DNA from 4 places in the Streptococcus sp. 27098_8_82 genome. Region 1 is predicted to be linked to each of the others. Evidence: predicted binding sites of a transcription regulator. Region 1 holds the regulator's gene; each other region holds the start of a gene.
The links. Region 1 encodes Rex, which represses fermentation and respiration genes when NADH is low (regulators of the CRP and FNR family bind a similar motif). Its sites were predicted from a motif close to TTGTGAANTANTTCACAA; they were not measured.
Positions count from the first base shown of each region.

Region 1 (3,150 bases):
TTTCCTCAGGACAGGCAACAAAAAAGAAACTGTTTTTCAAGTTTCTCAAAGAATTTTATCATCGATTTCCAGTTTGAACGATCTTAAGTATTTAACTTTGCAGGAATTGCAGACTATTTCTGGAATCGGTCCGATTAAGGCTGTGGAGCTGCAGGCCATTATCGAATTAGGACGTCGGATTAACCGAGCAGAGGTTCTGCAGAAAGAGCAGATTATGGGCAGTCAAAAATTAGCCCAGAAGATGCAGCAGGAATTGGGAGATATGAGGCAGGAGTGCTTGGTTGCTATTTATCTTAATAGTCAAAATCAAATTCTGCATCAGCAGACTATTTTTATGGGGACAGTCAGCAGAAGCATTGCTGAGCCGAGAGAAATTCTCCACTACGCTCTTAAGCATCTGGCGACATCTATCATACTGGTGCACAATCATCCATCAGGCTCAGTCATTCCCAGCAGAAACGACGATGAGGTGACCCAGCATATGAAAGAAGCGTGTGAGATGATGGGCTTGGTCCTTTTGGATCATTTGATTGTCTCTAAGGTCAGTTACTATAGCTACCGAGAGGAGACAGATATGATATAATTTGATTTACTTGAATATAAAAAACTTCTATTCATGTTGAAAAGAAGTTTATCTAGGAGTAGAGGTTTTTAAAGAATATTGACAACATAATCAAACAGAGCTAAGTCTCCTTCTCTGGAGCCAAATAAGAACTCTGGGTGCCATTGGACGCCAAGGAAAGGACTACCATCAGTAGAAGTGATGGCTTCAATAATCTTATCTCGAGGATCATAGGCAATGACTTCTAGGCCGGTCGCTAAATCCTTGATACTTTGGTGGTGGAAGGAGTTGATTTCAGATGCAGGGCCATAGATTTCATGCAGAATAGAGCCATTCTTGGTCACCATGCTTTGAGTTGTGTACTCAGCAGAGCTATCTTGCCAATGATCTTCAATATCTTGATGAAGAGTACCGCCTAGAGCTACATTATAAAGTTGGGTTCCGCGGCAGACGGTGAAAATTGGTTTATTTTGACGGCGAGCTTCCTTAATTAAAGCTAATTCAAAAATGTCCCGTTTGAGTAGATAATCATCGCTGTCAATGGTTTTCTCTTCACCATAGAATTGAGGGCATACATTCTGACCACCTGTGATAATTAATTTGTCAACAATGGAAACATACTGTTTAGCCATTTCTTCATCACCGATTGGCAAAATCATTGGAATTCCGCCAACTTCTTTAACTCCCTCAACGAATCCTGTCGCCGTATAGCTCATATAGATGAAGTGATCGTCTGGGATTTCTCTTTCATTTCCGGTTATTCCAATAATTGGTTTACTCATTGAGTGTTCAATACCCCTTTCAAATTAATGTTCATTTTTTCTCATGAAGTAGAGCAGAGTCTGCAGTTCGCTAGTCAGGTCAACGTACTGAACGACCACGTCCTTAGGTAGGGATAGATTTACTGGCGAGAAGCAGAGAATACCTTTCACACCTGCTTGAACTAAGATAGATGCAACTTCTTGGGCTTTTACGCTAGGTACAGTTAGGATGGCAGTTTGCACATTTCCTGACTGTATTTTTTCTTTGATTTGGGAAATTCCATAGATAGGAATCCCATCGCTGGTTGTGCTGCCAACTTCTGGATGGTCATCTGTGTCGAAAGCCATTACAACCTTCATTTTATTGCGCTCATGAAAACGATAGTGCAGCAGAGCCCGCCCCATGTTACCGACACCAACAATCATGACATTGGTGATAGCATTGTCGTTCAAGAGGTCAGCAAAAAAGTTCATCAATTTCTTGACGTCATAGCCAAATCCTCTGCGGCCAAGTTCACCGAAATAAGAAAAATCTCGTCTGACGGTGGCAGAGTCAATGCCAATAGCTTCAGCGATTTGCTTGGAGTTGGCTTTCTCAATCTTCTCAGCATTAAACCGTTTAAAAATACGATAGTAGAGCGACAGTCTCTTAGCTGTTGCTCGAGGAATTGTAGTATTTTTTTCAGTTTTCACAAAATCACAACCTTTCTAATTCTATTTTATAGGAAGTTTGTGAAAAAATCAACTAATTAAGGATGTTTAATGCACTAAAAAAGAAAAGAGTTAACGTTTAAGTTATGTTGCAGTTGCGAAGAGATTAGTCCTGATAGGGAGTTAAGTCTAACTGGTACATCTGGCGGTACAAGTCGCCGATTAACCCTGTAAATGGCAGCTGGTGTCCATTATAAGTGATGGAAAGTACTTTGAGAGAGTCAGGAACTGTGACGCAGCCAGAGAAGGCGAGAAGAAATTCGTCGAAGTCTTCATAGGTAAGTGTCCGTTTCACCTTATATGAGTCCAAATAGGTCAGTTCAACCATTGTTAATCCTTTCTTTGGGTTCGGTTGATCTTTTCTTCAAGTGTTCTAAGTAGAAGTCAAGCTCGTTTAAATTTTGAAGTGTCAAAACCAAAAAAGCAAAATTGCGAGAATCTTGCTTATTGTGGTGTCTTTTCAAAAATATTTCTTTCAACCAAGCTATCCATCAAGAAATAAAATTTTTGCTGGATAATGTGATGATCTTCTGATTTGAAAATATTGACCAAGCGCAGGCCTGATTTGTCAGTGATATTGATTTTGAAGCCATTCAAATCTTTATTGACGATGATTTTAAGCAAAAAACCATTTCCGCTGTTGGGAACAGATTCCAACAGACGAGAGAGTTCATAGTTGCCAACCTTGCTTTCAGCGAATGTATTGTCGCGTAAGGTGAATTTCTTGACATTTGGGTGAAGTGAATAGGTATATTCACAGTTTGCTAAGCTAACAGATGTTTGAAAGGCCATCTTATCCTCCTAAAATTTCTTTTAATTTCTTTGTAAATGATTGAATCTCTTGCAGGGTCGTTTGGTCCGAAGTACTGATTCGAATAGACTCATGCAAGCGGTTGGAATCCTTGCCATACATAGCCTGCAAGACATGACTGGGTTGTATAGCTCCGGCTGTGCAGGCTGAGCCTGTTGAAATGGAAAATCCATTTAAATCCATTTGAAGCAGAAGCAGGTCATTCTTTTGATTGGGAAATCCCAAATTGATGACATATGGCAAGCTTGGCTGACTTTCATTTAAGTAATGTTCAATGTCCGATAAGTCAGCAAGTAAGCTGTCTT
Region 1 is NZ_JAPVYB010000001.1:588,415-591,564, forward strand. It holds gene radC (DNA repair protein RadC) at 1-583, shown strand, start outside; gene O3627_RS02880 (gamma-glutamyl-gamma-aminobutyrate hydrolase family protein) at 652-1,344, opposite strand; gene O3627_RS02885 (redox-sensing transcriptional repressor Rex) at 1,369-2,016, opposite strand; gene O3627_RS02890 (DUF4649 family protein) at 2,141-2,362, opposite strand; gene O3627_RS02895 (DUF1831 domain-containing protein) at 2,479-2,826, opposite strand; gene O3627_RS02900 (cysteine desulfurase family protein) at 2,828-3,150, opposite strand, start outside.

Region 2 (3,150 bases), on a different contig from region 1:
AGGAGCATTTGCTTCTTCAGCAGCAGGGTTCAGCTCTTCAGGCAGAGCTTTGACTCCTTCCTTGGCTTCTTTGATGATGTTGGCCACTACAGCCTCAACGCCGGCATTGGCATCCATCATCCTTTCTGTATAAGCTTGAATCAGCATAGGCAGGTTCAAGCCTGTAATGATAGCGAACTTGCGGTCTGGATTTTCACCCATGACACGGCTAGCTTGGTTGAATGGAGAGCCACTCCAAAGGTCAGCCAAGACCAACACTTCATCGTCCGCATCAAACGAAGCCACAGCGTCATTGAACTTTGCATAGAGATCATCTGGTCCTTCGTTGGGCATGAAAGTTACAACTTGTACTTTTTCCTGCTCACCGAAAATCATAGAACCTGATTGATGAATACCAGCAGCAAATTCACCGTGGCTAGCAATAATGATTCCGATACTCATTATTGACATTCCTCCTTATAAAATGTTTGACTTAAGTTTTAAGAAAACTTTAAGGCAAGTTTATTATAAAACGTTTTCATGAAAAATGCAAGCGTTTGTTCCTAAAAACGACTTTTTCTTTCAAAAATGTCAGTATTTGTTGAACACCTGATAAATATAGGTATAAGCAAACCTTAGCTATAGAAATGTTTTAATAAATTAGGAAAACAGAAAATACAACAGATTAATATATGAAAAAATGTTGAAATAATATGAAAGAGACTTTTGAAATGAAAGAAAAGAATCGTGTTTGAGAAAGTGTTTATTTATCAAAAAAGAAAGAGGAGGACCAAAGACAAAAAATCGTATCTTATGTCTTTAGTCTCCCTCTATAATGGCAAAAGTTTCTAAATAATATCAAGTCTGTCCATCATACGTTTCCAAGAGCTTGGTAAATGTTGGGACTGGCATGCTTTAAAGGATTAGTGTGTAAAGTCAAGTACCATACGTCCCTGAATGGTACCCGCTTCCATTTCGTCAAAGACATCCACTGCATCTGAAACTGGGCGTTTTTGAACGACAGGAACTACCAAACCTTCAGCGCCAAACTGGAAGGCTTCTTCCAAGTCCTTGCGTGTTCCAACGAGGGAACCGATGACTTGGATACCATCTAAAACGGTTTTGACAATGCTTAGATCCATCATTTCAGATGGTAATCCAACGGCAACTACCCGACCGCCAGCACGAACAGAGTCAACAGCTTGGTTGAAGGCAACTTTAGAAACGGCTGTTACTACTGCAGAATGCGCACCGCCAGTTTTTTCTTGGATAAGAGCAGCGACATCTTCAACTTCATGGCCGTTGATGACGATATCAGCACCTACTTCTTTGGCCAAAGCTAGCTTATCATTGTTGATATCAACAGCGACAACATGGGCATTAAAGACTTTCTTGGCATATTGAACCGCTAGGTTACCCAATCCACCTGCTCCAAAGATTACTGTCCATTGGCCTGGTTGCAGCTGGGCTTCTTTGATAGCCTTGTAGGTCGTTACACCGGCACAAGTGATAGAAGAAGCTTGAGCAGGATCCAGTCCTTCAGGAACTTTGACAGCATAATCGGCTGTTACGATACATTGCTCTGCCATCCCACCGTCAACAGAATAACCAGCATTTTTTACAGTACGGCAAAGGGTTTCGCGTCCAGTTGTACAGTATTCACAAGCGCCGCAGCCTTCAAAGAACCAAGCTACACTGACGCGGTCTCCGACTTTGAGGTTTTTTACATCTGGAGCGATTTCTTTGACAATACCGATACCTTCATGGCCAAGAACGCGACCCGGTACCTTGCCAAAGTCACCATGCGCGACGTGCAGATCAGTATGGCAGACACCGCAGTATTCAATGTCAACGAGAGCTTCCCCTGTTTCAAGAGGACGAAGTTCCTTATTTTCGATGAGTTGGACATTGGTTCCTTCTGGATTTACAACAACTGCTTTCATAAGTAGTTTCCTCCTGTTATTTAGTTTTCAATTATGTTAATTATATCACAAACTCAAACAAATGGCAAACGCTTACAATTTCAAGTAAAAGTAACCTTTAAAACTATGGTACTGCGGATAAGCTCCGATTTTTAAAGCTTTTGAGCATGATTGAGGTCGAGAGAATACAAAAAATAAAAGACAAACTCTCGAACAGAGTTTGCCTAATTGTCTACTTTTATAAAAAGAGTTTGTTTAGCTCGTGGGCGACGCCATCTTGGTCGTTAGTCAAAGACAACTGCTGGTCGGCGTATGGCAGCAGGTCAGTATTGGCATTTTTCATGGCATAGCCGGTGCCAGCAAAGGACAGCATCTCAGTATCATTTTGCTCATCGCCAAAGGCAATCAAATTTTTACGATCTACATTGAGAACATTAAGCAGGTATTGAAGGGCGAAGGCCTTATTGACCCCTTTTGGAGCACACTCGAGAATGTTGAGCGGTCCGCCCCAAGAGTTGATGGCAAGTTCATGCTGGTAAAAAGCATTCATTTCCTCTGCCAGAGCATATTTATCAGCTGCTCGCGTCTGCAGGAGAATGGCGTTAGGATTCTCCGTTACCAGATTAGCTTGAAACTGGTTTTCTGGTTTGAAAGCATCGATGCCAAAGAGCTTGGGATCAGCGATTTCCTCGTTGGGATTGGTGATATAGAATTTATTGCGGTATTCGCCAGCAATGAAATCCGCTTCAATCTCATCTTTGCGCTGAACCATATCCAGCAGAAAGGACTTATCCAGCGTCAGCGATTTTTCAAAGTCCCATTTCTTTTCTGGAATGTGAGTTAAAGAGCCGTTGAAGTTGATCATGGGCGTATTGAGCTCTAATTCTTTATAATATTTCAAAGCCATGCGGTAGGGACGGCCTGTTGTGATAATGACCTTGTGGCCCTTTTGGGAAATTTTTTTGATGGTTTCTTTGGTGAAGTCAGACAGGTTGCTGTTAGAATCCAGCAAGGTTCCGTCCAAATCCACAGCGATTACTTTTTTTGTCATGTGAGTCTCTTTTCAGTGATAATACAGACTATTATAACAGAATTCAGTGTAAATAACACGACTTATGTTATAATGGTGCTCTAATCAGTCACAATTATGACACAGCAAGGAGGAGCTTTTCGTATGCGTAAACCGTTCATGATTCATGCTCTTTTTCTAATGATTGCCTTTTTTATCTATATCCAATCTCTAAATGGG
Region 2 is NZ_JAPVYB010000006.1:72,765-75,914, reverse strand. It holds gene O3627_RS09495 (PTS sugar transporter subunit IIB) at 1-441, opposite strand, end outside; gene adhP (alcohol dehydrogenase AdhP) at 903-1,922, opposite strand; gene O3627_RS09485 (Cof-type HAD-IIB family hydrolase) at 2,140-2,952, opposite strand; gene O3627_RS09480 (DUF1361 domain-containing protein) at 3,049-3,150, shown strand, end outside.
Region 2: adhP (alcohol dehydrogenase AdhP) is a predicted target of Rex. The motif match lies at 1,956-1,973, and genes of this name have one in related genera.

Region 3 (3,150 bases), on a different contig from region 1:
GATAAACTTAGTCTTCTTACCAAGCAACGGGAATTTGAAGGCACGTTTACGGATATCCATGAATTTTTGCACAAGGTCACGGAAGTCCACTTCTGGTTGTTCATAGAAGAGCCACATGACTTTGGCTGCGTCCATTGGTGAACCACCACCAAGCGCGATGATTGTATCAGGTTTGAAGGTACGCATAATCTCTGTACCACGTTCAACTGTTGTGATGTCTGGATCTGGCTCTACGTCTGCAAAGATTTGGTAAACAACCTTATTACGACGAAGATCGAGTTGTTCGATGATACGATCTAGGAAACCAAGCTCTACCATCGCATGGTCTGTAACGATCATGACACGTTCCACATCACGACATTTTTGCAGGTATTGGATAGAGTCACGCTCGAAGTAAGTTTTTGAAGGGAGTTTCATCCATTGCATATTATTTCTACGTCTTCCTACTTTTTTGATGTTCAAGAGATTCACAGCACTAACGTTATCACCAACTGAGTTGCGACCATAAGAACCACAGCCCAGAGTCAGTGACGGCAGGAAGGCATTATAAACATCTCCGATACCGCCGAAAGTAGAAGGTGAGTTGCAAATAACACGGATAGCACGGACAGCCTTACCAAATTCCTTGGTCAACTCTTCGTCCGCTGTATGGATAGCAGCTGAGTGACCAAGACCATGGAATTCTACCATTTGACGGGCCTTTTCAACACCGTCTTCACGAGATTCAGACTTGAGCACAGCGATTACAGGTGACAGTTTTTCACGTGTCAATGGCTCTTTTTCACCAACTTCTTTACACTCTGCGGCCAAGATATTCGTATCTTTTGGCACGCTGAAGCCTGCTTGCTCTGCAATCCAAGTGGCTGGCTTACCAACGATATCCGGATTGAGCTTAGCACCAGCACAGTTCTTGCTGTTTGCCTTAGCACCAAAGCAGAATTCTTCCAACAGAGCTTTTTCTTTCTTATTTACAAAGTAAGTATGATATGATTTGAACTCTTCTACAAATTCATCATAAACCTCCTTATCAATGATAACGGCTTGCTCAGAGGCACAGACCATACCATTGTCAAAGGACTTAGACATAACGATATCGTGCGCTGCTTGACGGATATTAGCGGATTTTTCCACATAAGCTGGTACGTTTCCGGCACCAACCCCCAGAGCTGGCTTACCACATGAGTAAGCTGCCTTCACCATTGCGTTACCACCTGTCGCAAGGATAGTCGCAATTCCTTCATGGTTCATAAGGGCAGAAGTTGCTTCCATAGATGGCGATGTAATCCATTGTACACAGTTTTCAGGCGCACCTGCTGCAATCGCAGCATCACGCACGATTTGTGCTGCATGAGCAGATGATTCTTGAGCAGATGGATGGAAAGCAAAGATAATCGGATTACGTGTTTTTAAGGAAATCAAAGCCTTAAAAATAGCGGTTGAAGTCGGGTTGGTAGTCGGTGTGATACCGCAGACAACACCCACTGGCTCCGCAATCAGGGTCAAACCAGTTACATCATCTTCTTCAATAACGCCAACAGTCTTCGTATGGCGCATATTATTCACAACGTGTTCACAGGCGAAAAGGTTTTTCGTTGCCTTGTCTTCAAAAACTCCGCGTCCTGTTTCTTCATAAGCGTGCAGGGCCAACTCCCCGTGAGCATCCAAAGCTGCTACAGAGGCCTTGGCTACAATGTAGTCCACCTGTTCCTGATTCAGCTTTCTCATTTCCTCTAGTGCAACCAGACCTTTTTGCACCAATTCATCGACATGCTTTTGCGCTGCCAAAGCCTTGTCTTCTTGTTCTACCGTTTTCTTCTTTTCAGCCATTCTATTCCTCCAATGGTTTTGCCTTAGGTTAGATGAAGAACACTAACCTTTGTTAAATATTTCACAATTCAATTATAACCCATTTAATGACTCTTGTAAACACTTTCACCTAACATTCACAAACTTTTTCCTGTTATTTTGTGAATATTAGAAAACAAGCGCTGATTTATTAGATTATTTTTGTCTATTTTGTGAAAAACTTTTTTAATTTTTTAGAGATTTCACATACTTTTGTTTTCACATAATATATGAAAGCGCTTTCTTGGTTTAAATATAAAAAGCTCGGACGAATCGAGCTGATCTTTACTTTATAAACATCTAAAAGATGAACCTTAATTCCCATTTTTAATAATAATCTCAATCGTCATCATAAACACGTTCACCATGTATTTTGATATATTCTTCGCGCTTCCTATCCAATTCTTCCCATATGGAATCGTCAATAGCGTCAATCGTTTGAATTTCTTCCAAACTCATCTCATTTGCTTCCTCAAAGGTTAGAGATAAGATATCTTCGTGTTTTTCCTTGAATTCCTTAATTGTCAGCCATGTTTTCTTATCATCTTCGCTAATTTGACCGTCAATAGCAGTCGCAATTTCAAGTGCCATAATATACATAGCTCGTTTATCAACTGTTAAAACATCCAGATAATTAGAAGCGATTCTTAAATATTTGCCCTTTTCTCTACCGTCGCTTTCATAACTTCCCTCATAATCCAAATCAATATTTTCATATTTTTGGGAATTGATTGCACTGCCACCTTTAACCTTGACATCTTTCCAACGAGAGCCACTTGCTCCCCACTTATCTAACCGCAAAGATAAATAGAAGTCATTTTGCAACATCTCGTCATCCCCGACATTTGAGAAACTTATTTTTTGGCCATTTCTTTCTTTAAACCACATTTTCCATGCGAGTTCTCTGTAGCCAAATGGCACTTTTCTAGTATAATCACCATTGATGTATAGTCTCATAAATCTGAGATATCGCCTCCATGTGCTAGTATGTATTCTTTTCGACGAGTAGCTTCTTCCTCCCAAAGAGGGTCGTCTACAACATCCATCGTTTGAATTTCTGTCAAACTTAGTTCTTTTGCTTCTTCAAAAGTTAGAGATAGAATAGCCTCATGTTTTCTTTTAAACTCCTCAATTGTCAACCAGCTAGCCTTATCATTTTCGCTAATTTGCCCGTCAATCACCTTTGCAATCTCAAGCGCCATAATATACATAGCACGTTTATCAACTGTCAAAACTTCCAGATGGCTGGTTAAAATTCGGAGATAGTCCCCCTTTTCATTATAATCTGTAGCAACTGCATCTTCA
Region 3 is NZ_JAPVYB010000005.1:49,341-52,490, reverse strand. It holds gene adhE (bifunctional acetaldehyde-CoA/alcohol dehydrogenase) at 1-1,827, opposite strand, end outside; gene O3627_RS08790 (hypothetical protein) at 2,185-2,802, opposite strand; gene O3627_RS08785 (hypothetical protein) at 2,799-3,150, opposite strand, start outside.
Region 3: adhE (bifunctional acetaldehyde-CoA/alcohol dehydrogenase) is a predicted target of Rex. The motif match lies at 1,877-1,894, and genes of this name have one in related genera.

Region 4 (3,150 bases), on a different contig from region 1:
GTCACTTGTTTCCCAGGAACGTATTCCTGTATCATTCTTTGTTTTTCTTCCAATTTAGTAAACCTTCTTCATGATTTTAAACCTTCAGAAGTGTACTGCACGCTCTTAATCATTATACAATAATTTTGGCATAACAGCAATTCAGAGGATTAAAACGCTTTCTCTAATACTTTAAGCAGTTCTTCTGCCGTAGGGACGCGAGGGTTAGTCGGAGTACAGCCATCATGCAGAGCAGCTTCTGAAATTTCTACCTTGTACTGAGCAAAAGCATCTGCTTTCACACCATATTCTCTGAGAGAAGTTGGCATCTCCAACTTTCTCTGCAGCTTCTTGATAGCTTCAACCAGCTGTCTCACTCCTGACACAGGGCTTGAAGCACTGCATCCCAGTAGTTTGGCAATATCCTGATAGCGACTTGCTACAGTCTTGTCTGTCGCCTGCCGGTTCCGATTGTTGAATTCGATACCAGCATTATATTGAATGACATGGGGCATTAAAATACTGTTTAAACGACCATGAGGTACATGGAACTTAGCTCCTGCCGCATGTGCCAGACTGTGATTGATACCCAAAGAAGCTGTGTTAAAGGCCATACCAGCCAGAGTGGATGCTGCATGCATCTTTTCACGCGCTTCTACATCCTGACCATTTTTGTAGGCTTTAGGCAGGTATTCAAAGACCAGCTTGATTGCCTTTTCAGCCAAGGCATCAGAGAAGTCCGTAGCCTTGGTCGATACATAAGCTTCAATGGCATGGGTCAGTACATCCATTCCAGTGTCAGCCGTGATGTTACCAGGAAGTGACAGAACCAAATCCGCATCTAAGATTGCAACATCCGGAAGGATTTCTTTGGTCACTAAAGGATATTTGGTACCTCTCTCTGCATCCGTGATGACAGAAAAGGACGTTACTTCAGATCCAGTTCCGCTTGTCGTCGGAATGGCGATGAGAATGGCCTCTGAGAAGGCACCCTGTTTCTTGGCAAAATAATACATAGCCTTGGAAGCATCAATGGCAGAGCCGCCGCCAATAGAAAGCACAATGCTGATTGGCTTGTCTCCTGCACTCTTGATACCAGCCACAACCGTTTCGATTGGCGGATCAGGCATAATGTCTGTGAAAACAACAATGTCATTGCTGTCATCAAAGTTGGCTAAAATGGCATCCAACGTGCCAGATGTCTTCAAAAAAGGATCGGCAACGACTAGAATATGCTCGTTTTTATAATGGCTTAATTGCTGCAGAGCGCCCTTGCCCACATGCAATTCAGTCTTATAGGAAATCTTATACATCTTTTCTCCTTTCTGTTGTATCTATTTTTAAACAAAAAGAAACTATATGAAAATAAGACTGCTCCCCTACACACGTCACAGCATTTTCATATAGCTTCATTGCTTATTTATCTTCAGTACCCCTTTGTACTATATTGAATTATAACACAAAAGCGCTTTCAAGGCAATAAAAAAGTCATTAATATAAGAAGTTTTTAGTGCCGCATCTCCTTACAAAGCCAAGCTTATTTGAAGAATTAAATTTTTATTAAAATTTAGTTCATTTTCCTTGTAATTCCCTGTGAAAGGTGTTACAATCTAGTTACTAGGAAATTGATTTTAGTACTTTTAAGGATATGGAAGTCTGGTGCAAATCCAGCGCGGTCCCGCCACTGTGATAAGCTTTTCAGCTTTAAGTCAGGTCTTTATTCTTAAATTTTAGTAGATTTCATGCCTCGATGTAAGGTAGTGATGTCAGTTTGGAACAAACATTTTAGCTTAGTTTCCATTATTGACTCTACGTTTAAGTACGTTAATTTTCTAAAGATGAGGTTTCACTTGTCTTTCTGCAAAGGAGCAGAGTCAATAATTGGAAAGCTAGTGCTAATCAACGAAGCTTAGCATGAAGATACGATGATGTATAGGCGGCTTTCTTTTTTAGAATATCAAAATAAGTTCTGTCCTTCCAAGACTCAGTAGGAGTCAATTGGGAAAGACAGAACTTTTTCTGTTTCTTTTTGTCACTGGCGTTTGCTTGCCCAACGCTCAACATCTGCCTTGGTGATATTGTGGAAGACCTTAGCACCTCTTTCATAGGCGATGTCTTCTTGGTTTTTAGTAAAGTTGATTACTCGAGCCAAGGCAAAGAAATAATCTGATAGACGATTGACAAAAATCAGGACATTATTGTTAATTTCCGTAGTCCACATGGCCCCTACGATATGACGCTCTGCCCGTCTTGCAATGGTCCGAGCCACATGAATCATGGAAGCAATCTCGTCACCGCCTGGCAGGATAAACCTTTCCAGAGCCGGTGGAATTTCTGCGTAGGTATCAATCCTCTCCTCAATCCAGTCAATCAGCTGCTGATCGACCTTATAAGGGTAAACTCCCTTAGGAGTAGAGAGGTCTGAACCACAGTCAAAGAGATAATGCTGTAGCTGGAGCAGCTCATCTCTCAGCTTATCATCCTTGTCCAGCTTGGTAATAGTATAACCAATCCAAGAGTTAAGCTCATCAATGGTTCCGTAAGCATTAACTCGTTCTGCATCCTTGGCGACACTTTGACCGCCAACTAGCTTGGTCAAGCCCTTGTCACCTGTTTTTGTATAGAGTTGCATATTTTTCCTCCTTTAAGTCACATTTTTGCGAATATCAACATAATCTTCTTCTTTCAAACTGCCTTCTGCAAAGGTTGGCATATGCTCCATGGTATAGACAGCATTTTCCAGCAGAAAGAAAGCCAAAGGACAGCCTGAGCCTTCACCCAGTCGCATGTCCAGCAAAAGCATGGGCTCAAGTCCTAGAAAGTCACTGACCAGTCTGTAAGCAGGCTCCGTCGAAGCATGGGAAGCAAAGCTATAGTCCAAGACATGAGGGGTCAGCTGATGGGCAATCAAAAGCCCCGTCAGAGAGATAAGACCGTCCACTACACATGGCAGCTGATAGTGGGCACAAGCGAGATGAGTGCCTGCCATAGACAGCATATCTAGCCCACCAAGCTTAGCGGTCAGATCCAGAATATCTCCATAAGGAGCGTGACGATCCAAACACTGCTGGATAACGGCAGTTTTATGAGTCTTCATATCCTGAGTCAGACCAGCTCCATAGCCTGTGACGTCTTCTGCTTTAAGACCGAGAACTGCCGCAATGACAGCAG
Region 4 is NZ_JAPVYB010000002.1:299,528-302,677, forward strand. It holds gene O3627_RS04795 (BMC domain-containing protein) at 1-53, opposite strand, end outside; gene O3627_RS04800 (1-propanol dehydrogenase PduQ) at 150-1,292, opposite strand; adenosylcobalamin (AdoCbl) riboswitch at 1,603-1,751, shown strand; gene O3627_RS04805 (cob(I)yrinic acid a,c-diamide adenosyltransferase) at 2,012-2,611, opposite strand; gene cobT (nicotinate-nucleotide--dimethylbenzimidazole phosphoribosyltransferase) at 2,624-3,150, opposite strand, start outside.
Region 4: O3627_RS04800 (1-propanol dehydrogenase PduQ) is a predicted target of Rex. The motif match lies at 1,425-1,442, and genes of this name have one in related genera.